4 regions of the Streptomyces sp. NPDC058691 genome follow, and region 1 is predicted to be linked to each of the others. Evidence: riboswitches for the same ligand, from Rfam matches in the RefSeq annotation. Region 1 holds a riboswitch; each other region holds the start of a gene.
What was found. A riboswitch is a leader RNA that binds a small molecule or an ion and turns the genes downstream of it on or off. The one in region 1 is predicted to bind cyclic di-AMP.
Positions count from the first base shown of each region.

Region 1 (7,718 bases):
GGCCGCGGGGGTGCCGTCGGCGGTGAGCGGGCGCAGGGCGGTGCCGAGGACGTCCGGTCGGAGCAGCGGGGCGAGTCCGGCGGCCAGCAGTTCCGGCTCCCCCTCCGTCACGGGGTAGTTGAGCTCCAGGTCGACGCTCTGCCGCGCGGGTTCGGCGAGCGCGGGGCCCGCCGCAGGCGCGGCGGCACGGACGAAGGTGCCGCGGCCCACCTCGCCGACGACCAGGCCGCGACGGGCGAGTTCGGCGTAGACGCGGATGGCCGTGGAGTTGGCGATGCCGTGCCGGCGCGCGAAGACGCGCTGCGGCGCGAGCCGGTCACCGGGCAGCAGCCGTCCCGCGGCGATGTCGGCCGCCACGGCGTCCGCGACCGTGCGGTAGTCCTCCTTCGGCATGTCCCCTCCAGAGCGAAGCCCACATTGCACCGAGAGCAAAGATCTTATTGCACCGAGCCGGAGAGCGCGCCTAGCATCACGATCAACACCCCCGCACTGTGGGGCATTTGCGGGAATCGGTGAGAAAACCGGCGAGAAGGGGGAACGGTCGTGGCGACCGCGCACGTCAACGGCATCACCGTCACGTACGAGGACGAGCGGGAGGACGAGGACGAGGCCGAGGACGGGGGCGGGCACGGGGGCAGGCACGGGGGCAGGCACGGGGCCGGCGCTCCGCTTCCGCTGCTGCTCGTCCACGGCCACCCCTTCGACCGCTCCATGTGGGCACCCCAGGTGGCCACGATCGCCCGGTCCGGGCGCCGGGTGATCGCCCCCGACCTGCGCGGCTACGGGGCGAGCGAGGTGGTCCCGGGAATCACTCCGCTCGGCACCTTCGCGCAGGACCTCGCCGCGCTGCTGGATCACCTGGGCGTCGCCCGGGTGGTACTCGGCGGGCTGTCGATGGGCGGCCAGATCGTGATGGAGTTCCAGCGGCGCTTCCCGGAACGGGTCGCCGCGCTCGTCCTCGCCGACACCTTCCCCGGCGCCGACACCAAGGACGGCAGGAAGGCCCGCGAGGCGATGGCCGAGCGCCTGCTCGCCGAGGGCATGGCGGGCTACGCCGACGAGGTGCTGGACCGGATGATCGCGCCGTACAACGTCACCGGTCGTCCCGAGGTGGCCGCCCATGTGCTGCGCATGATGCGCGGCACCTCGCCCGAGGGCGCCGCCGCCGCGCTGCGGGGCCGCGCCCTGCGCCCCGACTACGGCGCCGTGCTCGCCGCCGTCCGCGTGCCCACCCTGATCGTGGTCGGCCGGGACGACGTGTTCACCCCCGTCGCCGAGGCCGAGGCCATGCACCGCGCCGTGGCCGGATCGCGGCTGGCGGTCGTGGAGGGGGCCGGGCATCTGCCCAACCTGGAACGGTCCGAGGTCTTCGAGGGCGTACTGCGCGATTTTCTCGCCGGGTTGGACGAATAGGAGCGAATCAGCCCTGTCCCGCGTCGCGTTGCGACAGGAACGGCGCCGTCGGTGTCACGCCGGTCCGGTACCGCACCGGCGCGGGCCCGCTCAGGCCGTCGCGTCGACGAGCGAGAGCGAGTGGAGGCGATCGGGCGGGCCGGGCCTGGCGTAGTACCAGCCCTGGGCGGTGTCGCAGCCCAGGGCCCGAAGGTACTCCGCCTGGGTGCCGGTCTCGACGCCCTCGACGGTCACCGACAGGCCGAGCGTGTGGGCGAGGTCGACGACGACCTCCACGATCTTCACGTCGACCGGGTCCGCCGGGTGCTGCTGCATGCCGCGGGTGAAGGAGCGGTCCAGCTTCAGCGTGGTGATCGGCAGCCGGCGCAGCGACGCCAGGTTGGAGTAGCCGGTGCCGAAGTCGTCCAGCGCGATGGCCATGCCCAGGTCGGCGAACTCACGCAGCGGGCGCAGCAGTTCCTCGTCGGCGCCGATGAAGGCGCTCTCGGTGACCTCCAGGCACAGGGCGGTCGGCTCCAGGCCCGCTTCCTTGATGACGGCGAGGGTCTCCGGGACCAGGCCGCGGTGGCTCAGCTGCGCCGGGGACAGGTTGACGTTGATGCGCAGCGGGTGGCCGTCGCTGCGCGGGAACTGCCAGTCACGGGCCTGCCATGCGGCCTGCTGGAGCACCCAGTGGCCGAGCGGCACGATCAGCCCGGTGCTCTCCGCCAGCGCGATGAACCGGTCGGGACCGAGCACCCCGTGCACCGGGTGGCACCAGCGCACCAGCGCCTCCGCGCCGCGCACGCTGCCGTCGGCGAGCCGGACCAGCGGCTGGTACTCGATGAAGAACTCACCGCGCTCCAGGGCGATGGGCAGTTGGTTGGTGAGCCCGTGCCGGGTGATGGCGCGGGCGTCGGAGTCGGGGTCGGCGAGCTCGAAGCGGTTCCCGCCGGCGGCCTTGGCGCGGTACATGGTGATGTCGGCGCTGCGCAGCACCTCGGCCGGGCCGAGCTTGCCGGCCTGGCCCTCCACGATGCCGATGCTGCACCGCACGGCCAGTTCGCGGTCGTCGACACGGATGGGGTCGGCGAGCGCGGCGAGGATGAGGTCGGCGAGGCCCGTGACGTCCGCGCGGCTCGCCGGGTTGACGACCAGCGCGGCGAACTCGTCGCCGCCGATCCGGGCGACGAGCTGGTCGGCCGAGGTGACGCAGGCCTTCAGCCGCTCGGCGACGGCGACCAGCAGCCGGTCGCCGACCGCGTGGCCGAGGCTGTCGTTGACGTCCTTGAAACCGTCCAGATCGAGGTAGCAGACCCCGACGCGGGAACCCTCCGGGCCGCCGAGTACCTGCTCCAGGCGCTCGAAGAACAGATTCCGGTTGGCCAGCCCGGTGAGCGCGTCGTGCGTGGCCTCGTACCGCAGGCGCTCACTGAGCAGGCGCTCCTCGGTGATGTCCTCCATCAGCGCCAGCATGTACTGCGGGACGCCCGCGTGGTCGCGGAGCAGGGAGACCGTCAGATTGGTCCACAGCACGGTGCCGTCGGGGCGGTAGTACGCCTTCTCCACGCTGTAGCGGTCGCGTTCGCCCCGGTTGAGCCCGCGCTGCATCTCCCAGACCTCGGGGGCGTCCTCCGGGTGCACCCAGTCGTAGACGTTCCTGCTGAGGATGCGGCGTTCCAGGCCGCCGAACATGGCGGTGAGGGCGTCGTTAACGTCGAGGATGCGGCCTTCCATGTCGGCGATGCCGATGCCTATGGAGGCGCCCTGGAAGATGGCGCGGAACCGCACCTCGCTCTCGTGCAGCGCCTGTTCGACGGCGGTACGGGCGGCGAGCGCGGCCCGGGACAGGGCCTCCTGCTCGGTCCTGGTCCGTTCCCGCAGCGCGCCCGCGTAGCCGTAGGCGATCCAGTGCTGCAGCCGGGCGGAGCGGGTACGGCCCTCGTCGGCGGGCAGGGCCGGGTCCAGCGGGGAGTACAGCAGCAGGTAGGCGTCCACGACGCCGAGGATGCGGGGCAGCGCCTCGGGGTCCGTGCAGTGCGCGGCCACCAGCGCCGAGCCGATCTCCGCGCCGGCGCGCGCGTCGAAGGGCTGGGCGTGCAGGGCCGCCTCCAGCCGCGCGGCGAGCGGGAGCAGGTACTCCTCGAACTCGCCGCGGGTCATGGACGTGGCGGTGGCCGGGTAGATCGCCCGGCTCCAGATGATCGCGAAGCGCCGCAGGCTGTCGGCGGGCTCCGGCTCCGGGCCGGGTTCCGTGGTCACGGTCACGCCTTACGGCCGACGCCCGCGAACCCGCTGAAGACGACCGGGTCGAGTTCGTCGTCGTCCGAGCCGTCCGGCCGCCACAGGGGCGCCGAGACCAGGCCTGGTTCGACGAGTTCGAAGCCGTCGAAGAACGCCTCCACCGCGTGCCGCGAGCGCATGATCAGCGGCGAGCTGGCGCTGCGGTAGACGTTCTGCACCCGCTCGCCCTCCTCGGGCCGGCGCGGCCCGCCCTCCACGGAGGCGTGGGTGAGGACCAGCAGGCTGCCCGGCGCGAGCGCGTCGCGCAGTTCGGCGACGGCCTTGGCGGGGTCGTCGGCGTCCTCGATGAAGTGCAGCACGGCCACCAGCAACAGGGCCACCGGGCGGTCGAGGTCCAGCAGCCGGCCGGTCTCCTCGCTGTTGAGGATGTCGCGCGGGGAGCGCAGGTCGGCGGCGACGATCACGGCGTCCTCGTTGCCGTCCAGCACGGCGCGGCTGTGGGCGACCGCGACCGGGTCGTGGTCGACGTACACCACGCGGGCGCCGGGGCTCGCGGCCTGGGCGACCTCGTGGACGTTGCCGAAGGTGGGGATGCCGGAGCCGATGTCGAGGAACTGGGTGACGCCCTCGTCCACCGCGAAGCGCACGGCCCTGCGCATGAAGGCCCGGTTGGCCTGCATGATCTTGGGCAGACCCGGGAAGGCCTCGATCGCCCGCCGTCCCGCCTCCCGGTCGACCTCGAAGTTGTGCGAGCCGCCCAGGTAGTAGTCATAGATGCGGGACACGCTCGGCACGGACAGGTCGATGCCTTGGGGGGCCCAGGCAGGACGCTCCATCAACGGCTCCAGCTCGTCGGGATCAGGGCGGCCGGCCGTGCGGACGGCCGTGTGGCTCAGAGGCTACTGATCGTTCGTTCGAGAGGAAACCTGAAATGGAAATATTCGATCCGTTTCGGTCACTCGCCAACGGCAAGTGCCCTGCCCCCCGCGGTGCGGGGAACAGGGCACATACTGCCGCCGGATGACGGGGCGTCAGGTCTTTCAGATGCTGACGCCGTGCGCGCGCAGGTAGGCGAGCGGGTCGATGTCGGAGCCGAACGACGCGGTGGTGCGCACCTCGAAGTGCAGGTGCGGGCCGGTGACGTTGCCGGTGGCGCCCGAGAGGCCCAGCTGCTGACCCTCGGAGACGGTCTGGCCGGCCGAGACCGACAGCGAGGACATGTGCGCGTACTGCGAGTACCTGCCGTCGGCGTGCTTGACGACGACCTGGTTGCCGTACGAGCCGCCCCAGCCGGCGGAGACCACGGTGCCGGCGGCGATCGACTTCACCTTGGTGCCGGTGGAGGCGATGAAGTCGACACCGGTGTGGTAGCCCTTCGACCACATGGACCCGGCCTGGTGGTAGGGGGTGCCCAGCGTGACGTGGTCCAGCGGGGCGGTGTAGCCGGAGGTGGAGGCGGGCTTGGCCGGGGCGGGCGTGCTCGTGGCGGGCTTGGCCGGGGTCGTGACAGCGGCCTTGCCGCCCAGCGCCAGAACCTGGCCCGGGTAGATCAGGTTGGGGTTGCCGCCGATGACGGCCTTGTTGGTGTCGTACAGCGCGCGCCAGCCGCCGGTCACGTCCTGGGTGTCCGCGATCGTGGAGAGGGTGTCGCCGCCGACGACCTTGTACTGGTCGCCGGTGCCCGGCTTGGGGGCGGAGTCGGTGGGCTTGCCGGCCTCGGTGCCGTTCCCGGGGGTGGTGGGCTTGGGGGTGGCGGGCTTCGGGGTGGTGGTGCCCGCGACGCTCTCCGGGGTGGCCGAGGTGTCGGCCATCGCCTTGGTCAGACCGGCCCGGGGGCCGCACACCGGCCAGGCCTGCGGGCCCTGGACGGCCAGGACCTTCTCGGCCACGGCGATCTGCTCGGCCTTGGTGGCGAGGTCCGCACGCGCGGCGTACTTGGTGCCGCCGAAGCCGGCCCAGGTGCTCTGGGTGAACTGCAGCCCGCCGTAGAAACCGTTACCGGTGTTGATGGCCCAGTTGTTGGTGCTCTCGCAGCTGGCGACCTTGTCCCAGACGCTCACCGGAGCGGCGTGGGCGCCGGTGGCGCCGACGACCGGAAGGGCAATGGCGGCACTCGTGGTGCCGGCGAATGCGCCGATGCGGACGAAACGGCTGGTCCGCTGACGACGGTGCTTTCCCTTTGCGGGCATGGGGAATTCCTCTCCGACGCCTACGAGGTGAGCTGTCGGGTTCGGGCTGGAGATGCCCGGCCGCGTTGAGGCATGCCAACTAAAGGCACGTCGCTGCGACTTCACCCCAAGCCGTCCCGTGACACGGAACGGCGCTTACCTGGGTCCCCCGCTCCTGCCGTGCGGTCTCGTCATCCGGCTTACGAGTGGCGGCAGGATTAGGCGTTCCACTCGGAAGAATTCCCGCCGGCATCCGGCCTGCGGGACTTGGAAGCTAAACGACGCAATCGCACCCCGGCAAGGTCCGAAATCACAGCAATCGCCGACCGGCAAGTCGATCAATGAATTCTGTGACTTTACGTGAGAAGTGTCCGCTCTGTGTAGGCGAAATGATGACCCCGGGCGAAGGGCCGTGCACATGTGGTGAATATGGGGAACTTAAATCGACGCTCGGTCGCTCAAACCTGCCGCAGCGTGTTCATCGCGTGACACCCATCACGTGCCTATTGCCTACGCATGCACTGTGGATACATATGTCCGCTTACGACCTTCGATGCCGGATAAGGCATGACATGGGGCGTTCCAACCCGCCTTCTAGGATGGCGTCATGGAGCCCGCACACGTCGTCGTGTTCAGCAGGACAACCGATTACCGGCACGCATCGATTCCCGACGGCATCGCCGCCTTCCGGGATCTCGGACAGGAGCACGGTTTCACCGTCGAGGCGACCGAGGACCCCGCGGCACTCACCGCGGGCCTGCCCGGCAGCGCGGCCGTGGTCTTCCTGTCGACCAGCGGCGAGGTGCTCGACAGCGCGGCCCGCGCCGCCCTGCGGGCGTACGTCGAGGGAGGCGGCGGCTTCGTGGGCGTGCACGCCGCGGCGTGCACCGAGTACGACTGGCCCTGGTACGGGGAACTGCTCGGGGCGCGCTTCACCCGGCACCCGGAGATACAGCCGGGCGTGCTGCGCGTGGAGGACCACGGCCACCCGGCCACCGCGCACCTCCCTTCGGCCTGGACCCTCACCGACGAGTGGTACGACTTCGGCGCCTCCCCCCGTGGCCGGGTGCGGGTGCTCGCCTCGGCCGACGAGTCCACGTACGAGGGGGGCGGGATGGGGGCGGACCACCCGCTGGTCTGGTGCCGGGAGACCGGGACCGGCCGCAGCTTCTACACCGCGCTCGGCCACACCCCGGAGGCCTACGCCGACCCCGCGTTCCGGCGGCACCTCCTGGGCGGTGTGACCTGGGCCGGGGGCGGCGCATGGGGCGCCCCCGAACCCGGGTGACACGGCAGAACCCCCAGGGGTAGCCTCCCAATCCCGAACATTTTCTTACATCGCCACACCGACACACCGACCGGGAGCCCCCGCGTGCCCTACCTCGCCGCCGAAGACCGCTACGCCTCGATGCAGTACCGCCGCACCGGCCGCAGCGGGGTCCTGCTCCCCGCCGTCTCCCTGGGCCTGTGGCACAACTTCGGCGACACCTCGCCGCTGGAGACCCAGCGCGCCGTGCTGCGCCGTGCCGTCGACCGCGGGGTCGTCCACCTCGACCTCGCCAACAACTACGGGCCGCCCGCCGGTTCGGCCGAGGCCAACTTCGGCACCCTCTTCGCCCAGGACCTGCGCCCGTACCGCGACGAGCTGTTCATCGCCAGCAAGGCCGGCTACGACATGTGGCCCGGCCCGTACGGCGAGTGGGGCAGCCGCAAGTACATGCTGGCCTCGCTCGACCAGTCCCTCGGCCGCATGGGCCTGGACTACGTCGACGTCTTCTACTCCCACCGCTTCGACCCGGACACGCCCCTTGAGGAGACCATGGGCGCCCTGGACACCGCGGTCCGCCAGGGCAAGGCACTGTACGCCGGCATCTCCAACTACCCCGCGGACGCCCACCGCCGGGCCACCGAGAT
Region 1 is NZ_JBHXSO010000039.1:17,606-25,323, forward strand. Features, by position in the region: gene ACFWVC_RS25545 (PLP-dependent aminotransferase family protein) at 1-393, opposite strand, end outside; gene ACFWVC_RS25550 (alpha/beta fold hydrolase) at 544-1,413, shown strand; gene ACFWVC_RS25555 (putative bifunctional diguanylate cyclase/phosphodiesterase) at 1,504-3,660, opposite strand; gene ACFWVC_RS25560 (SAM-dependent methyltransferase) at 3,657-4,472, opposite strand; gene ACFWVC_RS25565 (transglycosylase family protein) at 4,677-5,825, opposite strand; cyclic di-AMP (ydaO/yuaA leader) riboswitch at 5,830-6,039, opposite strand; gene ACFWVC_RS25570 (ThuA domain-containing protein) at 6,412-7,092, shown strand; gene ACFWVC_RS25575 (aldo/keto reductase) at 7,177-7,718, shown strand, end outside.

Region 2 (7,718 bases), on a different contig from region 1:
GAGGCGACGGCCCGGTCGCCGGTGGACGCGGTGACCAGGATCGTGGAGACGACCGGCGGCTCCGGGGAGTCCGCGGTGAGGTTGAGGACGGTGACGCCGAGCGCCGCCAGGTCCGCGTCGATCGCCGCGGACAGCGGATGCCCGCCGAAGGCGGTGAGCAGGACGGCCTCGCCCCCGAGGTGGGCGAAGGTCGCCGCGGCGTTGGTGGCGGGGCCGCCGGCCGCGATGAGCTGCGCCGAGGCGGTCAGCTTCTCGTTGGGGGCGGGGACGTGGCCGACCCGTGTGATGACGTCGAGCGTGCAGAGGCCTACGAAGAGCGCGCGCATGGGCGCATGGTCGCACCCGGCGGTACGCGAGGGGGGCCGTCCCGTTTACGCGCGTCCTACGGGTAGGGGTGCACCATTTTTTCCCGTACCCCCGACGCGGAGTGCTCACGGGCCACTACGCTGTGTGCTCAGCAATGGTGCGCGGGGAATGCCGTGAGCAGGAGGACCGCATGGGGAACGCGCGACCAGGTGGGGCAGGTCCGGCGGACGTCGAGGTGGTGCTGGCCCGGGCGCAGAACGCGTTCGAGATCGACGACGCCGTGATGGAGCGGCTGGAGACCGCGCTGATGGGCTGCACGGAGCTGGCGTCCTTCCGCCAGCGCAAGGGGCCGCCGCGGCGGCTGAGCCGGCGCACCCTGCGCCACACCTTCCTGCTCGCGGACGGCGGCACCCAGGTGCTGTGGGAGATCGAGCACAACACCGGCCCCGGCGACGACCCGCTGTACGAGGTGTACGCCGACCCCGAGGTGCTCCTCGCCGCGCAGCATGTGATCGACCTGCGTTTCGGCGAGCCCGCGCCGCAGGAGCTGGAGGCGGAGGCCGCGGAGTGGCTGGCCCGGCTGCCGCGGTCCGGGGCGGAACCGGTGCCCGGCCCCAGGCAGTACATGCGGGAGGACTCCGCGGAGCACGCCTGGCGGTTGCTGCGGCGTGCCGAGAACAGGGACGCGCCCGCCGACGACCTGCGGACCCGGCTCGGCTCGGCGGTCGGCCACGACATCGCGTACGTCACCGGGCGGCACACCCGGATCGGGACCGGCCGCGTGGTGGGCTGGACGCTGTACGAGCACGCCTTCCTCCTCGCGAGCGGCGAGGAGCTCAGCCTGTGGGAGGTCGAGCACACCATGACGCCCGACGGGCGGCCCGTGTGCGAGGTCTACGCCGACGAGACGGTGGCCTGCGACTCGGCGGACGTGCGCATGGAGGCGCTGTAGCGCCCTGCCCGGCCCCGGCCCCTGCCCCGGCGCCGCGCGTTCCCCGGGCGCGCGGCCATCTCCCGTTGCGGGCGGTCCGCAGCCGGGGGAAATTGGGCGTAGAGGGAAACGGGAGGTTCCCATGGCGGTCCTGGCGGAGGTCGAGTTCCCGGGCGTGACGGCCCTGCAGTACGAGGAGGCCAATCACCGCGCCGGCTTCGGTCCCGACCATCCCCCCGCCGGATTGCTGACCCACGCCGCCGTGATCACCAACGACGGTCTGCGGATCGTGAACGTGTGGAATTCCGTGGAGGCGCTGGAGGCCTACCTGGTGATCATGATGCCCGCGGCCAAGGAGTCCGGGTTCCCGGAACCGAGCGGGCCGCCGCGGATCTCGGAGGTCTACAACTTCCTCATCCCGTAAGGCATCGAGGCATCGCGGGATCGAGGGGACGACAACCACGGACCGGCGGCCTGGTGTCGGGGGTGCCACCAGGCCGCCGGGGTCCGTGCGTACGACGCTCGCGCCGCGTCGGATCTGAGGTTCAGGTCAGGGGTTCATGCCCATGCTGCGCAGCCACGGCATCGGGTCGATCGGGTCGCCGCCGCCCGGCCGGACCTCGATGTGCAGGTGCGGGCCGGTGACGTTGCCGGTCGCGCCGACGCGGCCGATGGTGTCGCCGGTGGAGACCTTGCCCGAGGTGACGAGCATCGAGGAGAGGTGGCAGTACCAGAGCTGGGTGCCGTCGTCGAGCGTCAGGATGATGCGGTAGCCGTACGAACCCGCCCAGCCGGCCTCGGTGATGGTGCCGCTGTGGATGGCCTTGGCCGGGGTGCCGGTCGGGGCGGCGAAGTCCTGGCCGGTGTGGGTGTTGGCCCACAGGGAGCTGGACTGCCCGAAGCTCGCGGTGAGGGTGTACGAGGTCAGCGGCAGCATGTAGCTCTTGGCGAGCTCTGCCAGCCGGGCGGCCTCGGCCTTCTTCGCGGCCTCCGCGGCGGCCTTCTTCTTGGCGGCGGCCTCCTCGCGCACCTGCTGCGCGGCGGCGGCCTTGGCCGCCTTGGCGGCGGCCTGCTGCTGCGCGGCGGACCGCGCCGCCTCGTCGGCGGCGTTCCGCTGCTGCTGGGCCTGGTCCAGGATGCGGGTGCGCAGCGTCTCGCCGGCGTCCGGGCTCAGGGCCTGGGCGACGGGCTTGGCAGCGGGCTCGCTGTCGACCAGGGCGCCGAGCCCGGGCACCTTGGACACCTCGGGGATGTTGGGAAGGGAGACCGGGAGCGGGTTCTTGCCCTCGGCGGTCGCGACGCCGCCGACGCCGAGCACGGCGACGGCCGCGACGCCGAAGACCGCCGAACCACGGCTCAGGCCGCGCTGCTTGGCCACCCGGTGCCGGCCGCGGACGGGGGCGGTGGACTCCTCGGTGGGGTTCCACGGCTCGGTGGCCGCCTCCGGCTCGCCGAACGAGGGGAAGGGCTGGGCGACGTGCGCGTCCCGGAGGTCCGTGTCGTGGTCCGTGTCCGCTTCGCGGGTGCCGTACGCCTCGTCGAGGAAGGCGGCGGCTTCAACCGCGCTGCGCGGCTCGGGCACGGGGGCGACGGGCGTGACAGGCGCGACGGGTTCGGCAACGGGCCCCGGGGCGGGGGCCGCGGCGAGGGCCTCCTCGACCCAGCCCGCGGCGAAGTTCCACTCCGCGGTGTCCCAGCCGTCTATCGCGTTCTTCGTCGGCGGAGCCTGCTCGGTGGCCGGGGGATTCCAGCCGGCGGCCATGTTCCACTCGGCGGTGTCCCACTCGGGGTTGGTGTACCCGGTTCCTTGCTGCTGTTGTCCGGGTATCAGGGCAGGCTTGTTCGACGCCACGCGGGCGCACTCCTTTCCTTCCTTCTCGCCTACCGGGTTAGCTGACGGGTTCGGAGCAGGAAGGTCCCCTACGAGGACCGTGAAAGGCCCCCGATTCACCCCAGGAAGTGGTTCCCCGGTTCCCGCGAACGGGATTCAGCAAGCGCACGGCGCCGCCCTGGCGGGCGACGGGTGACCGCGCTGCGTTATCGAACGTTAATAGAGGCGGCAGCCAATTCCAAGCCGCTTCGGCGAGTTCACACGGGGAATCTATGGGGATGGAAAGGGCAGATCGGTACATTCCGCTGTGACTGCCGTGACCTGCGGGAGATGTGAGTGTGCATCAGTCGTTATGCGGAAGGGAGTGATCTGCTCACGGGGAGTGAGGGTCACCCTGCATCCCAGCCGCCCAACACCCGTTCCGGGCGGGTCCCGAGACGCCGCACGGCGGAGTCCGCGCCGGCTCGCGGCATGAGCCTGCGATGCACTTCAAGCCACGGATCGCCGGTGAACGTGACACTGCGGACGGCCGCCGCAGGGCGCCAGGCGGAGAGCGGCGGGCACCGCCGGAGGGTGGAGCGGCCGGGGGCGGCGGGCGACGGGCCGACAGCGCGGCCCCTCAGGTATTCCGAGCACCATGCGGCGGGGCCGTGAGGATCGTCACCCTTGACATCTTCGACTCCGCATGGTCTATCCCGAGTGATGGGCAAAATAAGCCGAATCAGGGCATGTTAGGCTTCGTGGCGGTCCGGGACCCACTGCGCGGCGCTGTGCCGTCGGCCACTCCGGCACATCAATCACTCCCGCACACACGGCTCGTCGCCTCGTCCGCCTGCCGCCCGTCGCGGGGCGGCACGGGCGCACATCCGGAGCCGTCCGCGAGCGGCGGGGAGCCCCCACGCCCCCTATGCGACGGCCGAGCGGGTGCGTCATCATGCCCGAGTACGGCGGATTCGCCCGATCTTGGAGGCTGGCATGAAGCTGGGCAAGGCACTGGCCAAGGGCTACGCGGAGGAGACCGGCGAGGAGCCGCCCGGCTTCGTGAGGGAGATCGAGGACGCGACGGCCCCCACGCCCGTGACGGCCGTGACGGCCCCGAAGACGGACGTCACCGCGGCACTGGGGACCGGGACCGCCGAGGCCGCGGTCCGGTGAGGATCGGGCGCCGCTTGCCGGAGGAGCGGACGGCGGTGCCGCCGACGGGCTGGAAGCTGGCCTTCCCGATGCTCTCCGCGGACGGTACGCGCGTCGGCTTCCGTGGCGTCTCCCTCGGCGGGCGCATCGTGTACGGCGTCCTGGACGACGCCCGGTGCGGCTACGGGAGGCGGCACGCCAGCCCGGGACGGGGCTGCGACTGCGGCTTCTACTGCCTGCACACCGCCGCCGAGGCGCAAGCGCTGACCTGCGCCACGGACTGCGGTGACGCGGTGATCCTGCAGGTCAGCGTGCTGGGCGAGTACACCCGGTACGAACGCGGCATGCGCTACGCCCGCCAGCGGGTGCGTACCGTCCGCATGGCGGCCTGCCGCTGCGGCCGCCCGGCGCGGGTCTTCGTGCGCGCCGGCACCGGCCTGCCGGGCTGGCGCGCCCTCCAGGCCCTTTGCCACGCTTGCGCGGCCGGCCTGTGGGTGCTGCGCCCGGCGGACTTCGGCCGGCTCGCCGGCGCCGGCGTCAACGTCACCGGCGAGGCCCCGCAGCCTGCCGACACCCCTCCTCTCCGCCAGGAGCTCGCCGCCGAGGCCGCTGCCCTGCGTGCCCGCCTCGACCACTTCCAGGAACGCCTCCGGCACCTGGAGGACGGCCTCTAGCTCCTCCCCCGGGATGACGCGCACGCCGCGCACGCCCAGGGCCGGCACCGCGCCGAAGCCCTCGCCAGAAGCCCCGCCAGAACCCCCCGCGCAAAGCCCGCGACCTGGGCGGGGACGCGAAGCCGGGCGGAGGCATGACCGGCCGCCCATACTGAAGGACATGGAGCACAACGCCGAGCTCAGGGAGTTCCTGCGGACCCGCAGGGCGCGTCTGAGCCCTCAGGACGCGGGGGTGGCGGTCAGCCGCACGGCGCGCAGGGTGCCGGGGCTGCGGCGGGAGGAGCTGGCGCGGCTCGCCGGGGTGAGCACCGACTCCTACACCCGTTTGGAGCAGGGCCGGCACCAGAATGTCTCCGACGCGGTACTGGACGCCGTGGCCCGGGCCCTGCGGCTGGACGCGGACGAACGGGCGAACCTCTTCGAGCTGGCACGGCCGCGCCGCGCCGCCCGCCGCCGCCCACCGGCCCGGCCGCAGCGGGTCCGGCCCGAGGTGCACCGCGTGCTGGATCTGCTGGACGGCCGCTCCCCCGCCCTGGTCCTGGGGCGCCACGGCGACGTGCTGGCCTCCAACCGGCTGGCCCGCGCACTGATCACCGACTTCGAAGCTCTCCCGCACCGGGACCGCAACCTGGCCCGCTTCCTGTTCCTCGACGAGGCCGCGCGGGACCTGTACCGGCAGTGGGCGGCCTACGCCGCCGAACTCGTCGGCGCCCTGCGGACGCAGGCCGCGCGATACCCCGACGACCCGGGGCTGACCGAGCTGGTCGGCGAACTGACGATAAAGAGCACGGAGTTCCGCGACTGGTGGGCCGACCAGGGCGTCCGGGAACGGACCCACGGCGTCCAGCACTACCACCACCCGGTCGTCGGCGACCTGACGCTCGCCTACGAGAACGTCGTCTTCCCCGCCGACGCCGACCAGGCGATGTGCATCCACACCGCCGAGCCCGGCTCCTCCTCCGAGGCCGCACTGCAGCTGCTGGCCACCTGGACCGGCGACGATGCCCTGCGGAACGGCGTCCCGCACCACGAGCGCGACCGCCACTGACACGCGCACGCGCACGTGAAAGGGGGGCGGTGCCGGCCGGCACCGCCCCCCTTTCACGTGCTGACGCGACCGTCAGTCCGCGACCGTCAGTCGTCGGCCTGGGCGCCGCTCAGGCGCATCCGGACGATCTGCGGGTCGTGGTCACTGGCCTGGTCCGCGAACTCGGCGTTGATGTGCACGACGTCGTAGTCGAAGCGCCGCAGGTCGGGGCTGAGCAGGATGTGGTCGAGGGACTGGGAGTTGCCCTCGAACACGTAGGTGTAGCGCTGCTCGGCGGGGAGGGTGGTGAGCAGGTCGTTCAGCACGCCGCCCGAGGTGAGCGTGGACAGGGCGTCGGAGAACTCGTAGTCGTTGAGGTCGCCGAGGACCACGACGCGCGCGTTCTTGTCGACGTCCAGGAGCGACTTCACGAACGAGTTGACCTCGGTGGCCTGCTGCTTGCGCTGCACCTCGGAGGTGCGGTTCGGCTGCTGGTCCTTGCCGTGCATGGGCTCGTCGCCGCCCTTGGAGTTGAAGTGGTTCGCGACGACGATGACCTGCTTGCCGTTGAACTCGAACTCGCCGACCAGCGGCTTGCGGCTGCTGTTCCACGCCGTGCTGGTCGGGTCGATCCGGCCGGGCGACACCGAGAGCCGGACGCCCTTCTTGGTCGCGACGGGCGCGACCGAGGTGGAGGCGTCGCCACCCGGGCGGTCCTTGAACTCCACGCGGTCGGGGTTGAAGAGGAAGACCTGGCGGATGTTGCCGCCGGGCTCGCCGCCGTCGGTGTCGTTCGTCGGGTCGATCGAGCGCCAGTCGTAGCGCGGGCCGCCGGCGGCGACGATCGCGTCGATGAACTTCTGCACGGTCTGGTCGGCGGCCACGGTGCCGTTGTCCACGGCGCCGTTGTTGTCCTGGATCTCCTCCAGCGCCACGATGTCGGGCGAGGAGAGGTTGGTGACGACGCCCTCGGCGAGCCGCGCGAACTTGTCGGCCGGGTCGGACGGGTCGAGGTTCTCCACGTTGTACGTGGCGACCGCGAGCTCGGCGTCCTTCTGCTTGCGGGTGACCTCGCGCTTCAGGCCCATGTCGACCCGGGTGCCCAGGGTGGTGGCCTGGAGGTTGTAGCCGCCGAAGCTGTCGTAGTCGATGGGGCCGGTCGTGTCGCCGGTGAACTTGTCGCCGACGTTGGCGGCCGGGACCGGGGCGCCGCTGTTCAGCGACATCACCTTGAGGCGGCCGGTGTTGGGCTGCGCGTACGAGCCGTAGACGGTGCCGCCGCGCTCGGAGGGGTTCTCGTTCGCCTTCAGCGTCACCCACACCTCGCCGAACGAGTTGGTGCCGCCGACCACCCGGCCGCCGGTGAAGCGGGCGAGCTCGCCCTCGTGGGCCTCGTAGAAGTCCAGGGCGTAGGCGTCCGGCTGCAGCGGCAGGTTCTCGATGCTGCCGCCGGCGGCGTCGGGCGCGTAGGCGTTCGGGATGGTGGTCTGGTCGAGCCGGACCGGCGCGGGCAGCGTGTTGCCGCTGGAGAGCACGGTGGTGGTCGGACCGGTGATCTCGGTGAGCGACTGCGTGCCGGTGCCCGGGTAGTACTCGGAGACCTTGCCGGTCACCAGCACCTTGTCGCCGACCGAGACGGTCGGGTTGGCGGAGCCGGTGTAGACGAAGACGGCCTCGCTGGTGCGCGGGTCGGAGTCGGCGTCGGCGTCCTGGATCCAGTAGCCCTTGGAGCCGGTGCTGCGCACGCCGGTGACGACGCCGGGCACGGCGGTGACGGTCTGGCCCTTGAGCGGGGAGACCCGGGTGCTGCCCTGG
Region 2 is NZ_JBHXSO010000020.1:45,663-53,380, forward strand. Features, by position in the region: gene ACFWVC_RS16400 (PfkB family carbohydrate kinase) at 1-326, opposite strand, end outside; gene ACFWVC_RS16405 (DUF6227 family protein) at 497-1,258, shown strand; gene ACFWVC_RS16410 (hypothetical protein) at 1,380-1,661, shown strand; gene ACFWVC_RS16415 (M23 family metallopeptidase) at 1,788-3,089, opposite strand; cyclic di-AMP (ydaO/yuaA leader) riboswitch at 3,101-3,240, opposite strand; gene ACFWVC_RS16420 (hypothetical protein) at 4,044-4,223, shown strand; gene ACFWVC_RS16425 (hypothetical protein) at 4,238-4,876, shown strand; gene ACFWVC_RS16430 (helix-turn-helix domain-containing protein) at 5,037-5,924, shown strand; gene ACFWVC_RS16435 (endonuclease/exonuclease/phosphatase family protein) at 6,011-7,718, opposite strand, start outside.
Region 2: it holds a riboswitch for cyclic di-AMP, as region 1 does, so the genes downstream of both, ACFWVC_RS16415 (M23 family metallopeptidase) here and ACFWVC_RS25565 (transglycosylase family protein) in region 1, are expected to answer to the same signal.

Region 3 (7,718 bases), on a different contig from region 1:
TGCCCCATAAGCATCGAAACGCCATCGAACACAAGGCATCACCGATGCCTGAATCCTGCCGAAGATTGTCGCCGTCGGCCGCAGGGGGATACAGTCGCCGCTAATTCTCCTGCTGCCGAGGCGAAAGAGTAGCGGTGAACGACCGTCACCCGTCGGGGTACGCCCCTGAGTACAACGCCTACGGGTACGAGGGCTATTCCAGCGCCCCGTACCAGTCCGTGGGTGCTGTCAACACGGATGACGACCCGCTGTTCGGCACGTGCCAGGGCTACCCCGCGTACGACACCGGCACCCAGGCCACCGGCTCGTGGGACACGACCGCGACCGCCTACTGGCAGCCCCAGGACACCACCGCCGCGACCGCCGCCTACGCCGACCCCGCCGGCACGGCCACGGGCACCTGGTACACACAGCCCGTGGCCGAGGGATACGACTACACGGCGTACGAGCACGCCCCGGTGTACGAGTACCAGGAGCCGGAGCCCGCCCTCCCGCACGAGCCCTTCTCCGACGAACCCCTCCAGCACGAACCCCTCACGCACGAACCGCACGCGTATGTGCCCCACGCCCGCGAGCCGGAGGACGGTGCCCATGGGGCCACCGTCGAGGACTACGCCGACGACGAGGACGCCTACCCGTTCGACGAGCAGGACACCGCCGGCCACGACCTCCACGGCGAGGACCCGCACGGCACCGAGCCGGAGGAGTACGACCCCGCGCACGACGCGGACCCGGACGGCGCGCCCGTCCTGCCCCGCCCCCGCGCCGGCAGCCGCCGGCGCCGCCCCGCCCGCCGCTCGGCACTGCTGACCGTCGCCGTCCCCTCCGTCGCCGTCATGGGCGTCGCGGCCTGCGCCGCCGCCGTGACCGTCAACACCGAGGAAGGCGACACCACCACGACGCAGGCGGACGGCATCGTCGGCAGCGCCAAGACCCCCACCACCAAGCTCGACCAGCAGCTGGCCGGGGTGAACCGGGACGTCGACGACTTCGCCTCCCGTGCCAGCCGCACCCAGGAACGCCTCGACATCAAGGAGCGCCAGGCCGCGGAGCGGAAGAAGAAGGCGGCGGAGGCGGCCCGCAAGGAGGCGCTGCGCCCCAAGTTCCTGCTCCCCGTGTCCGAGCACGGCCTGAGCGCGTACTTCGGTCAGGCGGGCGTCAACTGGATGTCGGTCCACACGGGCATCGACTTCCCGGTCAGTTACGGCACCCCCGTGATGGCCGCGACCGACGGCACCGTCCGCACGCAGTGGAACAGCGCTTACGGCAACATGGCCATTGTGACCGCGCCTGACGGCACCGAGACCTGGTACTGCCATCTGAGCAGCACCAAGATCCGCTGGGGCAGCGTCAAGGCCGGCGAGGTCATCGCCTATTCCGGCAATTCGGGCAACTCCACCGGGCCGCACCTGCACTTCGAGGTGCGCCCCGCCGGCGGCTCGGCCGTCGACCCGCTGCCGTGGCTGCTCAGCCACGGTCTCGACCCGCGCTGAGCGGCGGGCCCGCGAGACCCCCCGCCCCAAGCCTTAAGCCCGGACCCGCTAGAGCTTCTCCACCGGCGCGTAGCGCAGCAGCAGCACCTTCGGCCGCTCGTCGCCGAAGTCGATGGTGGCCTTGGCCTTCTCACCGCTGCCGTCGACCGAGACGACCGTGCCCAGCCCGAAGGTGTCGTGGTTGACCCGGTCCCCCACCGCCAGCGCGACGACCGGCCGGTCCTGGGTGCGCCGGGTGGCGAAACCGGACGGGCCGCCCTTGGCCGGGGAGCGCGACAGCATCGAGGCCGCCGCCGACACCGAGGCCGACGGTGCCGGGGAGGATCCCGTGCGCCGCCACTCGATGAGCGGCTCCGGGATCTCCTCCAGGAAGCGGGAGGGCGGGTTGTACGACGGCTGGCCCCACGCGCTGCGCATGCTCGCCCGCGTCACGTACAGCCGCCGGCGCGCCCGCGTGATGCCGACGTAGGCGAGCCGGCGCTCCTCCTCCAGCTCCTTGGTCTGGCCGAGCGCGCGCATGTGCGGGAAGACCCCGTCCTCCATGCCGGTCAGGAAGACCACCGGGAACTCCAGGCCCTTGGCGGTGTGGAGGGTCATCAGCGTTATGACGCCGCCGCCCTCGTCGTCGTCCGGGATCTGGTCGGAGTCGGCGACCAGCGCGACGCGCTCCAGGAACTCGGCGAGCGTGCCGGGCTCGTCCTCGGTGCGCTCCTGCTCGAACTCCAGGGCCACCGCCGCGAGTTCCTGGAGGTTCTCGACGCGGGTCTCGTCCTGCGGGTCGGTGGAGGCCTGGAGCTCGGCCAGGTAGCCCGTGCGCTCCAGCACCGCCTCCAGGACGGTGGCGGGGCCGGCGCCGGACTCCACGATCGTGCGCAGTTCCTCCAGCAGCTCGTTGAAGCGCTTCACGGCGTTGACCGAGCGGGCGGCCATGCCGAAGGCCTCGTCGACCCGGCGCAGCGCCGCGGGGAAGGAGATCCGCTCGCGCGAGGCAAGGGCGTCGACCATGGCCTCGGCGCGCTCGCCGATGCCCCGCTTGGGCACGTTGAGGATGCGGCGCAGCGGGACGGTGTCCTCGGGGTTGGCGAGCACGCGCAGGTAGGCCAGGACGTCCCGGACCTCCTTGCGCTCGTAGAAGCGGACTCCGCCGACGACCTTGTACGGCAGGCCGACGCGGATGAAGACCTCTTCGAAGACACGGGACTGCGCGTTGGTGCGGTAGAAGACCGCGACCTCGCCGGGACGGGCGTCACCGGCGTCGGTGAGCCGGTCGATCTCGTCGGCGATGAACTGCGCCTCGTCGTGCTCCTGGTCGGCGACGTAGCCGGTGATGACCGGGCCCTGGCCGGCCTCCGTCCACAGGTTCTTCGGGCGGCGGGAGGCGTTGCGCTCGATGACGGCGTTGGCGGCGGTCAGGATGTTCTGGGTGGAGCGGTAGTTCTGCTCCAGCAGGATCGTGCGCGCCTGCGGGTAGTCCTCCTCGAACTGGAGGATGTTGCGGATGGTGGCGCCGCGGAAGGCGTAGATGCTCTGGTCGGCGTCACCGACCACGCACAGCTCGGCGGGCCCCTCGCCGCCCTCCTCCGCGTCCCCCGTCCCGGTGCCGACCAGCTCGCGCACCAGGGTGTACTGGGCGTGGTTGGTGTCCTGGTACTCGTCGACGAGGACGTGGCGGAAGCGGCGCCGGTAGTGCTCGGCGACGTCCGGGAAGACCTGGAGCAGGTTGACCGTGGTCATGATGATGTCGTCGAAGTCGAGCGCGTTGGCCTCGCGCAGCCGCGACTGGTACATCGCGTAGGCCTCGGCGAGCTTCTTCTCGAAGGGGTTCTCGGCCTGGTCGGCGAAGGTCTCCTCGTCGATGAGCTCGTTCTTGAGGTTGGAGACCTTGGCGCTGAAGGACTTCGGCGGGAACTGCTTGGGGTCCAGGTCCAGGTCGCGGCAGACCAGCGCCATCAGGCGCTTGGAGTCGGCCGCGTCGTAGATGGAGAAGCTGGAGGTGAAGCCGAGCTTCTTGGACTCCCGGCGCAGGATGCGGACGCAGGCGCTGTGGAAGGTGGAGACCCACATCACATTGGCGCGCGGGCCGACGAGTTGCTCGACGCGCTCCTTCATCTCGCCCGCGGCCTTGTTGGTGAAGGTGATCGCGAGGATCTGGCCGGGGTGCACCTTGCGGGCGCCCAGCAGGTGGGCGATGCGGTGGGTGAGCACCCGGGTCTTGCCGGAGCCGGCGCCCGCGACGATGAGCAGCGGGGAGCCGGTGTGCTCCACGGCGGCGCGTTGCTGCTCGTTGAGCCCCTCCAGCAGAGCCGCGGGGTCGATGGCGGGGCGCGGCGCGCCGTCGCGGTAGTACGCGTCCCGGTCGGCGGGCGCGTCGAAGCGCCCCTCGAAGAGGTCGTGCGGAACCGCCTCGGCCTCCTCCTCGGGGGGCGGCGGCGGGTGCTCCTCCCTCGGTTCGAAGCCGGCCAGGAAGCTGTCGTCAAAGAGGCTGCTCATCGCCTCCCGAGTCTAGGCGGTGGGACCGACAGCGGTGCGCCGCTTCCGGGAGCCCGGCGGGCGCGGAAGGCACGCGGGCGAGAACCGGGGAGGGTTGCCGGAGGGCGTCGCACCCCCGTCGAAGCGGCCTCGCACCCACACAGAAGGGCCGCCGGAGGGGCGGACAACGGCCCGGAGCGTAAAGGTCACGAAATGATTGCGGACAATTCGAACACCAGCCTTCCCAGGAGCCACCCCAGTTGACTACCGTGCCGCATCAGGCGGTCCGCACCGAACGGCGGCGACCGAGCCGTCACGGCCGCCTCCGCTGAGTCCGGCGACCGCCGGAGCCGGGGACCCACCACTTTGGGGTGAATCGGTCCGTACGGGCGCACCGCGCGTGTGCCCGGACGACCGTAGGGCGGCCTTCCGAAGCCCGAACCCGACAGCTAACCCGGTAGGCGGTCCACGGAAGGAGCCGCCCGAGTTGGCGACGCACCGCAAGCCGCGACCCCGCATGCTCACCGTCCCCGGCCCGCGCACGGCCGTGGGGCTCACGACCGCCGCACTGGCGACCGTCACCCTCTTCGGCGAGAGCGCCAGCGCGGCGCCCGCCTCCCCCGACAAACCCTCCATCACCGAGGTCAAGGCCAAGGTGGACGCCCTCTACCACCAGGCCGAGGCGGCCACCGAGCGCTACAACGGCGCCAAGGAGCAGACCGACAAGCAGCGGTCGCACGCGGACGAGTTGCTCGACCAGGTGGCCCGCAAGACGCAGACGCTCAACGACGCCCGCCGCACGATAGGCGAGTACGCCACGGCGCAGTACCGCGGCGGCGGCCTGGACGGCACGACGACCTTCCTGCTCACCTCCGACCCGCAGCAGTTCCTGGACCAGGCGCACCTGATGGACCGCCTGTCCGACCGCCAGGAGCACGCGATGGAGGCCTTCCGCACGCAGCAGGCGGAGACCACGCAGAAGCGCACGGAGGCCGTGCAGAGCCTGCAGAAGCTCACCGAGGCCCAGACGAGGCTGGCCACGGAGAAGAAGGCGGTCAAGGAGAAGCTGGCCGACGCGCAGAAGCTGCTCAACACCTTGACCGCGCAGGAGAAGGCGCGGCTGGCCGCCCTGGAGAAGAAGCGCGAGGAGGAGGCCGCCGCCAAGGCCCGCGCCATCGCCGCCAAGGAGGAGGCGGCGCGGAACGCGGCCGGGGGCACGTCCTCGTCCTCGGACACGTCCGGCGGCTCGACCACGGCCGCGCCGGGCACGTACGCCGCCAAGGCCGAGAAGGCGATCGCCTTCGCCCGCGCCCAGATCGGCAAGCCCTACGTCTACGGCGCCACCGGCCCCAACTCCTTCGACTGCTCCGGCCTGACCCAGGGCGCCTGGGCCGCCGCCGGCGTCTCCATCCCCCGTACCACCTACGACCAGGTCGACTTCGGCTCGCGCGTCACCGCGGACCAGCTGCAACCCGGGGACCTGGTCTTCTTCTACTCGGACGTGACCCACGTCGGCCTCTACATCGGCGGCGGCCAGATGATCCACGCACCCCACACGGGCACCGTGGTGAAGATCGCCCCGATCACCGAGATGCCGATCTACGGCTACGCCCGGATGGCCTGAGTCCCGCGCCTCCCCGCGAAGGGACTCAGGTCCAGAGCACCGCGATGAAGATGTTGGCGGTGGTCAGCGCGCCCACCGTGCCGAAGGCCGCCGCCGACACCTTCTCCTCGTCGCGCTTGACGTAGACGAGGCCGAGGACCACCACCAGCACGGCCAGCTTCACGCCGATCTTGACGTTGTTCACCGGCTGGTCGTCGGCCTGGTTGAGGCCGACCAGGAGCGCGCCGGTGACCAGCATGGTGAGCGCCCCGTGCAGCATCCCCGGCACGAAGCGCGCCTCGCCGCGGCCCATGGCCTTCATCTGGGTGAGGAAGCCGCCGAGCAGGGCGGCGATGCCGATGATGTGCAGGCCGACGACGAGATTGATGACTATGTCCATGGCTCAGGACCCTAGTCACGCCCGTATCAGCACTCGGCACCGAGGTGGGCCACTTCCGGCACATCGGTCACGGCTGGACCGCAAGCGACCGGGTCACCCGTCGAACAGCGGTCATCGGATGGCAGGTAGCGGCCGAATCGGACCAGTCCCGCACACTGCACCGCTGTCCGGCGACGCACAGGTTTAGCGTCCTGCACCAGGTGGCCGATCCCCACTGCCGGCGGGACTCGCCGTCGGCATCGGTCACCCCCGCCGAAGGCCCGGCGGCGGCGCGGCTCCCCGTCCGTCCGCCGCCGGGCCGCGGGCAGCAAGTCCGGCAGCTCGGAAGGAGTGACGGCGCGTGGCGTCGCACAGAAAGCCCAAGGAGCGCACTCTCACCGGCTCCACCGCGCGCACGGCCGCCACCCTCGCCATCGCGGGAGCGGCCTCGGTGACGGTGTTCGGTGAGGCCGGGCACGCCGAGCCCCGGCTGACCACCTCCGAGGCCAAGGCCCGGGTGGACCGGCTGTACGAGGAGGCCGAGCAGGCCACCGAGCGGTACAACGGCGCGAAGGAGAAGGCCGACACGGTCCAGCACCGGATCGAGGACCTGCAAAACGAGCTCGCCCGCAGGACCGAGCGCCTCAACCGCACCCGCAACGGCCTCGGGTCGATCGCCACCGCCCAGTACCGCACCGGCGGCGTCGATCCGGCCATGCAGCTCGCCCTGGCCTCCTCACCCGACCAGTACCTCGAACGCGCCGGGCTGCTGGACCGCATGAGCAGCCGTCAGGCGGCCGCGCTGCACGCCCTGGGCGCCCAGAAGCGCGAGGTCGAGCAACTGCGCAAGGAGGCCGACAGCGAGCTCACCGAGCTGCGCCGGTCCCGCGCCGAGCTCGCCCGCCACAAGCGCACCGTCCAGGAGCGGCTCGCCTCGGCGCAGCGCCTGCTGAACGGGCTGACCGCCGGGCAGCGCGCCGCCGTCCTGGCGGACGAGGCCCATGGCACCGCCGGCGCCGGCGACCGGGCCGGCCGCGCGGTCTCCGCCGGCTCACGGGCGGCCCTGGCGCCCGCGGTCGCCCCCAACGCCCGCGCCGCGCGGGCCGTGTCCTTCGCGTACGACTCCCTCGGCCTGCCCTACGTCTGGGGCGCCACGGGCCCGTCCTCGTACGACTGCTCGGGCTTCACGCAGGCCGCATGGCGGGCCGCCGGGGTCGAACTGCCGCGCACGACCTACACCCAGATCAACACCGGCAGCCGCATCTCGCGCTCCGAACTCGAACCCGGCGACCTGGTGTTCTTCTACTCGGGGATCAGCCACGTCGGCCTGTACATCGGCAACGGCATGATGATCCACGCCCCGCGCACCGGCGACGTGGTGAAGATCGCCCCCGTCGACCAGATGCCCTTCGCGGGGGCCGCCCGCCCAGCCTGATCGCCGGCCCCCGACCGATCGCCGGCCCCCGCGTGGTCCGCCGCGCTCAGACCAGCCGGCGGGCGGTGGCCCAGCGGGTGAGTTCGTGCCGGTTGGAGAGCTGGAGCTTGCGCAGCACCGCCGAGACGTGCGACTCGACCGTCTTGACGGAGATGTAGAGCTGCTTGGCCACTTCCTTGTAGGCGTAGCCGCGCGCGATCAGGCGCAGCACCTCGCGCTCGCGCTGGGTGAGCCGGTCCAGGTCCTCGTCGACCGGCGGGGCGTCGGTGGAGGCGAAGGCGTCCAGGACGAAGCCGGCCAGGCGGGGCGAGAAGACCGCGTCGCCGTCGGCGACCCGGA
Region 3 is NZ_JBHXSO010000042.1:69,725-77,442, reverse strand. Features, by position in the region: gene ACFWVC_RS26845 (M23 family metallopeptidase) at 135-1,493, shown strand; gene pcrA (DNA helicase PcrA) at 1,542-3,983, opposite strand; cyclic di-AMP (ydaO/yuaA leader) riboswitch at 4,279-4,442, shown strand; gene ACFWVC_RS26835 (NlpC/P60 family protein) at 4,450-5,586, shown strand; gene ACFWVC_RS26830 (hypothetical protein) at 5,612-5,965, opposite strand; gene ACFWVC_RS26825 (NlpC/P60 family protein) at 6,306-7,379, shown strand; gene ACFWVC_RS26820 (LuxR C-terminal-related transcriptional regulator) at 7,426-7,718, opposite strand, start outside.
Region 3: it holds a riboswitch for cyclic di-AMP, as region 1 does, so the genes downstream of both, ACFWVC_RS26835 (NlpC/P60 family protein) here and ACFWVC_RS25565 (transglycosylase family protein) in region 1, are expected to answer to the same signal.

Region 4 (7,718 bases), on a different contig from region 1:
AGGTCATCAGGCGCTGCTTGGCCGGCCGCCCGAGGGAGCGCCAGTACTGCAGGCACATCTTGACGGCGACCTCGACCGACACGGAGCCGGAGTCGGCGAGGAAGACGTGCCGCAGCGGCTCCGGGGTGATCTCCACTAGGCGGGCGGCGAGCCGGACGGCGGGCTCGTGCGTGAGCCCGCCGAACATGACGTGGCTCATGCGGTCCAACTGGCCGCGCGCCGCCTCGTTGAGCACCGGGTGGTTGTAGCCGTGGATCGCCGACCACCACGAGGACATGCCGTCGACGAGTTCGGTCCTCCCCTCGACCGGTTCGGCGAGCCGCAGCCGGACCCCGGCCGCGGACTCGACGACCAGGGGTTCCTGGCGGCCCGGCATGGGCCCGTACGGATGCCAGACGTGCTCCCGGTCCAGCGCCAGGAGCTCTGCCGGGGTGAGCGGATCAGGCATTGGGCGGCAGGTCCGTCCCGGCGCCGCGGCGGCGCACCGCCACCAGGTCCGTACGCGCGGCACCCGCCGTGGCCGACGCGGCCGCCGGGATCGCAGTGCCCGCCGGGACCGGGGCGGACGCGGTGTGGCCGCCGCAGGGCCCGCAGCCGCCGCCGTCCCCGGCTCCGTGCGAGCCGCAGCCGCCGGTGTGCGAGCCGCATCCCGCGGCCGCCACGGCGTCCGCGACGTCGGCCCGGTGCTCGGGGAGCGTGACCGTGCCGGCGCCCTCCACCTCGAAGCCGGCGTCCGCGATCATGTCGAGGTCGGCCTTGCCGGCCTGGCCCTCACTGGTGAGGTAGTCGCCCAGGAAGATGGAGTTGGCCAGGTGCAGCGCCAGCGGCTGCAGGGTGCGCAGGTGCACCTCGCGGCCGCCCGCGATACGGACCTCCACGTCGGGGCAGACGAAGCGCACCATCGCCAGGATGCGCAGGCACCGCTGCGGGGTGAGGTTCCACTCATCGGCCAGCGGTGTGCCCTCGAAGGGGATGAGGAAGTTGACGGGCACCGAGTCCGGGTCCAGCTCCCGCAGGGCGAACACGACGTCGACCAGGTCCTCGTCGCTCTCGCCCATGCCCGCGATCAGGCCGGAGCAGGCGGACAGGCCCGCGGCCTGGGCCTGTTGCACCGTGTCGACGCGGTCGGCGTAGGTGTGCGTGGTGGTGATGTCCCCGTAGACCGCCTCGGAGGTGTTGAGATTGTGGTTGTACGCGTCGGCGCCCGCGCCGCGCAGCCGGCCCGCCTGTCCCTCGGAGAGCAGGCCGAGGCAGGCGCAGACCTCCACGCCCTCGTTCTGGTCCTTGATGGCCTCGATGGTCTTCGAGACCCGGTCCACGTCGCGGTCGGTCGGGCCGCGTCCGCTGGCCACCAGGCACACCCGCTTGGCACCGCCGGCGACCCCCGCCGCCGCGGCGGCCGCCGCCTGTTCGGGCTTCAGCCAGGTGTACTTGAGGACGCCGGCCTCCGAACCGAGCCGCTGCGAGCAGTACGAGCAGTCCTCGGGGCACAGCCCCGACTTGAGATTGACCAGGTAGTTCAGCTTCACCCGGCGGCCGAACCAGGCGCGGCGCACCTTGCCGGCCGCGGCCACCACGTCGAGCAGCTCGTCGTCGGAGCCGGCCAGCACGGCGAGGGCCTCCTCGCGCGTGGGCAGCTCACGGCGCAGCCCCTTCTCCACCAACCCATTGAGCAGATCCATGCGGCGATCCTGACGCACACGGCGACCGTGAGCCAATGAGGCACCCCACAAGACCGCTCGCGCAGGGTGTGTGGATCACCACACCGTGCGAAGCGGCGAGGCAGACTACGGTGCTGAGGACATCCGACACCGACCCCGGGGACGACCATGGCCCGCGACCCGTTCGACTGGATCGACGCGCACGCCGAACGGCGCGACGCGGCGGGGCTGGTACGCACCCTGCGGCCCCGGCCCTCGGACTCGGCCCTGCTCGACCTCGCCTCCAACGACTACCTGGGCCTGGCCCGGCACCCGGAGGTCACCCGTGCGGGTGCCGACGCCTGCCTGCGCTGGGGTGCCGGGTCCACCGGTTCGCGGCTCGTCACCGGCAGCACCGAACTGCACGCGGAACTGGAGGCCGAACTGGCCGCCTTCTGCGGCTTCGAGGCGGCTTTGGTCCTCGCCTCGGGGTACGCCGCCAACCTCGCCGCGGTGACCGCGCTGACCACCGAGCCCGGCACCCTGATCGTCTCCGACGCGGGCAACCACGCCTCGCTCATCGACGGCTGCCGGCTCTCCCGGGCGGCCACCGAGGTCGTCCCCCACGCCGACCTGGGCGCCGTGCGCAAGGCGCTGTCCGGGCACGACGGGCCGGCCGTGGCCGTCACCGACTCGGTCTTCTCGGTGGACGGCGACGCGGCACCGCTCGGTGAACTGGCGGCGGCGTGCGCCGAGGCGGGGGCCGCACTGCTGGTCGACGACGCGCACGGGCTCGGCGTCCTCGGTGACGGCGGCCGGGGAGCGGCGGCGGCCGCAGGGCTCGCGGGGGCGCCGGGGCTGGTGTGCACGGCCACGCTGTCCAAGGCGCTGGGCAGCCAGGGCGGCGTGGTGCTCGGCCCGGCCCGGGTCATCGGGCATCTGGTCAACGCGGCGCGGACGTTCATCTTCGACACCGGCCTCGCGCCCGCCGCCACGGGTGCCGCGCTGGGGGCGCTGCGGCTGCTGCGCCGGGAGCCGGACCGCGCCGGGCGGGCCCGGGAGGTGGCCGGTGAACTCCACAAACGGCTGGCGGCCGCGGGGCTGGACGCCACCGCGCCGGACGCGTGCGTGGTGTCGGTGCGGGCGCCCTCGCCGGAGGCGGCGGTCCAGTGGGCCGCGGACTGCCGGGAGGCGGGGCTCGCCGTCGGCTGTTTCCGGCCGCCGTCGGTGCCGGACGGGATCTCCCGCCTGCGGCTCACCGCGCGCGCCGACCTGACGGACCGGGAGATCGGCGACGCCGTCGGGACGATCGTCCGTACGGCGCCGCCACGCCGCTGAGCTCAGGGGCGTTCGGTGAGGGTTCCCGTCCGCACGGCGGTCAGGAACGCGTTCCATTCGGTGGGGGAGAAGAGCAGGGCCGGGCCGCGCACATCCTTGGAGTCGCGGACGGCGAGCTGTCCCGAGAGCGGCCCCGAGGGGACGAGTGCCGTCTCGACACAGTTGTTCGCCGCCGTGCTGTAGCTGCTGCGTCGCCAATTCACGCCGAAGAGGGACGCACTGGAGGAAACGTACTGAGGCAGTGCGCTGGACATGGGGGTGTGCCTCCTTACGCGCCTTTGCCGATACCGGTGATGAAGGACAGCGACTGTTCACTCGACAGGGCATGGGAGCGCAATCGATTGAAGGCAGCACCGTACGCCCTGATGTCCTCTTCCTGATCCAGATAGAGACTACTCGTCAACTGGTCGAGAACGACAACATCCAGATCAGCAATGCGCGGAAACGAGAAGATGACGAAAGGCCCCGTGACGCCGATATGGCCCCCGGCCGAGAAAGGCAGTACCTGCAGATGCACATGAGGCAGGGAACCGAGCTCCACAAGATGGCTTAATTGCGCCGCCATCACTTCCGGGCCCCCCACCCTGCGCCGCAGCACCGCCTCGTCGAGCACCGCCCACAGCTCCAGCGGCGGCGACGCCCGCAACACCGCCTGACGCGTCATGCGGACGTCCACCAGCGTCGCGATCTGCCGCGGACCCAGCTGGGGCAGCACCGAACGGGTCAGCTCACGGGCGTAGTCCGGGGTCTGCAGCAGCCCCGGCACGACGGTGGTCTCCAGGGTGCGGGCGCGGCAGGCGTCGGTCTCCAGACTGATGAAGTCCCGGTAGGTGGAGGGCAGTTCCTCGCGGTACTCGTGCCACCAGCCGCGCCGGACGCCCTCGCCGCCGGCCAGCGCCGCCAGCATGTCGCGCAGTCGCTGATCGCGGACGCCGTACGCGTCCAGCAACGCGGTCACGTCCTCCGGGCGCACGCCGCTGCGACCCGTCTCGATGCGGCTCACCTTGGACTGATGCCAGCCCACCCGGAGGGCGACCTCGCCGCTCGTCAGTCCGGCCGTGTCCCTGAGACGGCGCAATTCGGAGCCGATCTTGCGGCGGCGGACCGCCGGCACCTGCTGCATGACTGTGTACCTCCTGGTTCCCCGGCAGCCCTCGCCGGTCCCCGGGCGAAGTCTGCCGCGCAAATACGTTCTCTCGTAGCAGAGTTCACCGCTTTGAGCGACAGATATATGCATATAGCTGTGGTGGCACCTGTTTAACGGCACGATGAGTGGCACTCTGGCGCGTGGAAGCCGGTGGGCCCGTATGGGAAGTACGGGCCGCCGGCGGCCGGGCGCGCGGCCCGGACAGGCGCGCGCCGGAGTCCCGGTCACGGCGGGAAAGGGACAGCGTCGCCATGGCAGACCACCAGGAAGCATCCGTCACCCTGCCGAGCGACCCTGCCTCGGTACCCACGGCCCGTCGTTATGTGCGCGACCTGTTGGCGGAGTGGGGGATGACGGAGGACTCGTCGCCCGCCGACGCCGTCCGGCTGATCGTCTCCGAACTCGCCACCAACGCCGTGCTGCACACCCTCGGCCAGTCGCCCACCTTCACCCTCGACGTCCGGCTCGACCGCGACGAGCAGTTGCGGATCGGGGTCACCGACAGCCACCCCCGCTGGCCCCAGCGGCTGCCGGCCGCCGTCCAGCAGGACAACGGCCGCGGCATGGTGATCATCCGTCATCTCACGGCCGAGGCCGGGGGCCGGCTCCATGTCACGCCCACCGTCGATGGCGGCAAGACCGTCTGGATCACCCTGCCGTGGGTGGCGGCTGCCGCCCCGGTGGAGTGAACGCCGCGCCCCGAGGGGCACCACCGGGGACTCCGCCGTCATCCTGGGCACCAGACCCACCCGAGCCCCGCACTGACCAGGGCGCCGGCGGCGGCATGCGGGCGGCCCTGGGCGCGGAGCTGCCGGCCGGTGCCCGGCCCTGAGGCGCTCAGTCGTGTGCGGGCACCAGCAGCGCCTCGGCGCCGACGGGCGTGAAGCCGGCCGCCAGCAGTGCCCGTACGCTCGCCGCGTTGCCCGGGGCGATCTGCGCCCACAGCGTCTCGCCGCCCGGCACCAGACGGCGCGCCTCCAAGGCCAGCCGGCGGCCGAGCCCGGCGCCGCGTGCCGCGGGCTCGACCTCGACGGCCATCTCCCACCGGCCCGCCACTCCGCGCCCGATGAGCACCGTGCCGCCCGGGACCGTCCACACGCGTACCTCGTCCCGGTGCCGCAGCGCCCGCGCGGCGCGGGGATGCTCGCGGCCGGTGGTCTCCCGCAGGGCGAGCGGGGGTCCGGCCGGCGGGCCGGGCAGGGCGGTGGCCGTCGCCAGCAGGTCGATGTTGTTCACCCGGCGCCCGAGCAGCCCGCACAGGGCGGTCAGGAACGGCGGGTTGAGCGGTGCCGACAGGTCGCCGGGCGGGAGCAGCTCCCGGATGCGCCCGGGGTCGGCGTCGGCGAAGACCACGGAATGCGCCGTGAAGGCCAGGACGCCCGCGTCGCGTGCCGAGGGCTGCGGCACGATCGTCACCGAGCCGTCGGCGGGCGGGAGGACGCCCTTGGCGGCATCGGCGAGCAACTGCTGCAGCGTCATGGCCCCACGCTAGCCGGGCCGGTACGCCGCGGGGCCCCCGGGTGGGCGGCCCGGGACCCCGCGGCGCCGGGTCACTTCACACGGCCGTACCAGACGCTGCGGGTCCAGATCTTCTCCAGCCGCACCCGGCCGCCGGGTTTGGGGGAGTGCCAGATCCGCCCGTGCCCCGCGTATATCCCGACGTGGTAGATGCTGCTCCCGTAGTGGAAGAACACCAGGTCACCGCGGGTGCGGTCGGAACGGTGGATGTGGCGTGTGCTGTTGTACTGCGCGGCGGCGGTGCGGGGCAGTTTCCTGCCCACCTTCTTGAAGGAGTAGAGCGTCAGGCCGGAGCAGTCGAAACTGCGGGGGCCGGTGGCCCCGTACCGGTAGGGGGAGCCCTTCTTCGACGCCGCGACCTTCAGTGCCTTGGCCCGGATCGTCACGGCTTCGGCGTGCTGGGCCATGTCCGGCAGGACCGCGGGACCGGCGACGGCGGCCGCCGTGAGGGCGGAGACCGCCCCGAGCCGGGAGAGAACCGCGGACATGGCTGATGGCGCGATCATGCGCAAACCCTTCGTCGTCCGCCTGCGAAGGATGACCTGTCGGGTTCGGGCAGGCGAAGATGCCCGGCCGCTGGTGCGGCTTCACCCCAAGGAATCGGCCCGTGGGCCGGTCCCGTCGTACTCGGGTCCTCCGCTCCTGCCGTTGCGTTCGGTGTCGACCTGGCGTCCGCGACGGCGGCAGGACTCGGCGTCCGCGCGGACCGCCCCGCCGGATGACGGGGGCTTGTCGTCGAAGGGATGGTTACTCACAGAACTGGTCAGGACATAGCTCATCCGGTCGAATGTGAGTCTCTTCACGACTCACCTATTCGGGTGGACTCGGGTCTCAGGAGTGCCGTCTGACGACTCGAAACCAGTCGAACACCTGCGATGGAGCGTCAGATTCCGGTTGTGTGCGGCCGAAGCGCGCAAGTCGGGACCGTTCGCGTGTCGACGTGACGTACAACGATCGGGCGAGTCCATTCGGTGCTACTTCGTGTCGAGCCTGTGGCGCCGCGTGACAGACCGGTGGATGACCCGATCTGACGTCGACTCAAGATGACGGTCCGTCAGTGCGACGGTGGAAGGGGCAGGGTGACCAGCCGGGTACGCCGCTCCCCGTCGAGCACGCGCAGGGCGCGCTCGATCGTCGTGGTGTGCAGCTCGCTCTCCCCCCGCAGGTGCATCGTGGTCAGCGCGTCGCGCAGCTCCGCCGCGCGTCCCGCCAGGGCCTGGGCGGCCCGCAGCGCGCCGTAGGTGTCCCGGACGCGGGCGGGGTTGATCCTCCCCAGCAGATCCACGACCTCCAGATATGTGTCGATGAGTTCGCCCTCCGCGCGGGTCAGGGCGGGCAGCGGCGGCAGTTCGGGCAGCACGGCCGGTCACCGCACGGCGCGCGGGCCGGTCCCGCCGTCGCCCTTGCGGCTGACGGTGAGCCGGTCCACCAGTCCGTACGCGAGCGCGGACGGGGCGTCGAGGATCATGTCGCGCTCGATGTCGGCCCGGATCCGCTCCGCGTCCCGTCCGGTGTGCCGAACCAGCAGTTCCTCCAACTGGTCACGACTGCGCAGTAGTTCCCTGGCCTGGATTTCGAGGTCGGCGGTGGTGCCCTGGACGGCCTCCGGGAAGGAGGGCTGATGGATCAGTACCCGCGAGTGGGGAGTCGCCAGCCGCTTGCCCGGAGTCCCGGCCGCCAGTAGCACGGCCGCGGCCGACGCGGCCTGGCCGACGCACACGGTCGAGACGTCGCAGTTGACGAACTGCATGGTGTCGTAGATCGCCGTCATGGCGGTGAGCGACCCGCCGGGGGAGTTGATGTAGAGCGAGATGTCCTGCTCCGGGGCGGCGCTCTCGAGGTGGATCAGCTGGGCGATGACGTCGTTGGCGGACGTGTCGTCGATGGGCGTGCCCAGCAGCACGATCCGTTCCCGGAGCAGCTTGGAGTACGGATCCAGGGAGTGCACACCCTCACTGGTGCGCTCGGTGAACTCGGGCAGGACGTGGCGGGCGGTCGGTCGAAGCATGGCGGCACCTCCGTCGGGGCACGGGTCCCCGTCTCTGTAAAAAATGTACAGGACGTACATCCCGTTA
Region 4 is NZ_JBHXSO010000004.1:115,053-122,770, reverse strand. Features, by position in the region: gene ACFWVC_RS04675 (adenosylmethionine--8-amino-7-oxononanoate transaminase) at 1-448, opposite strand, end outside; gene bioB (biotin synthase BioB) at 441-1,682, opposite strand; gene ACFWVC_RS04665 (8-amino-7-oxononanoate synthase) at 1,830-2,978, shown strand; gene ACFWVC_RS04660 (DUF397 domain-containing protein) at 2,981-3,232, opposite strand; gene ACFWVC_RS04655 (helix-turn-helix domain-containing protein) at 3,247-4,101, opposite strand; gene ACFWVC_RS04650 (ATP-binding protein) at 4,377-4,814, shown strand; gene ACFWVC_RS04645 (GNAT family N-acetyltransferase) at 4,963-5,604, opposite strand; gene ACFWVC_RS04640 (C40 family peptidase) at 5,676-6,149, opposite strand; cyclic di-AMP (ydaO/yuaA leader) riboswitch at 6,154-6,313, opposite strand; gene ACFWVC_RS04635 (hypothetical protein) at 6,698-7,003, opposite strand; gene ACFWVC_RS04630 (ATP-dependent Clp protease proteolytic subunit) at 7,010-7,651, opposite strand.
Region 4: it holds a riboswitch for cyclic di-AMP, as region 1 does, so the genes downstream of both, ACFWVC_RS04640 (C40 family peptidase) here and ACFWVC_RS25565 (transglycosylase family protein) in region 1, are expected to answer to the same signal.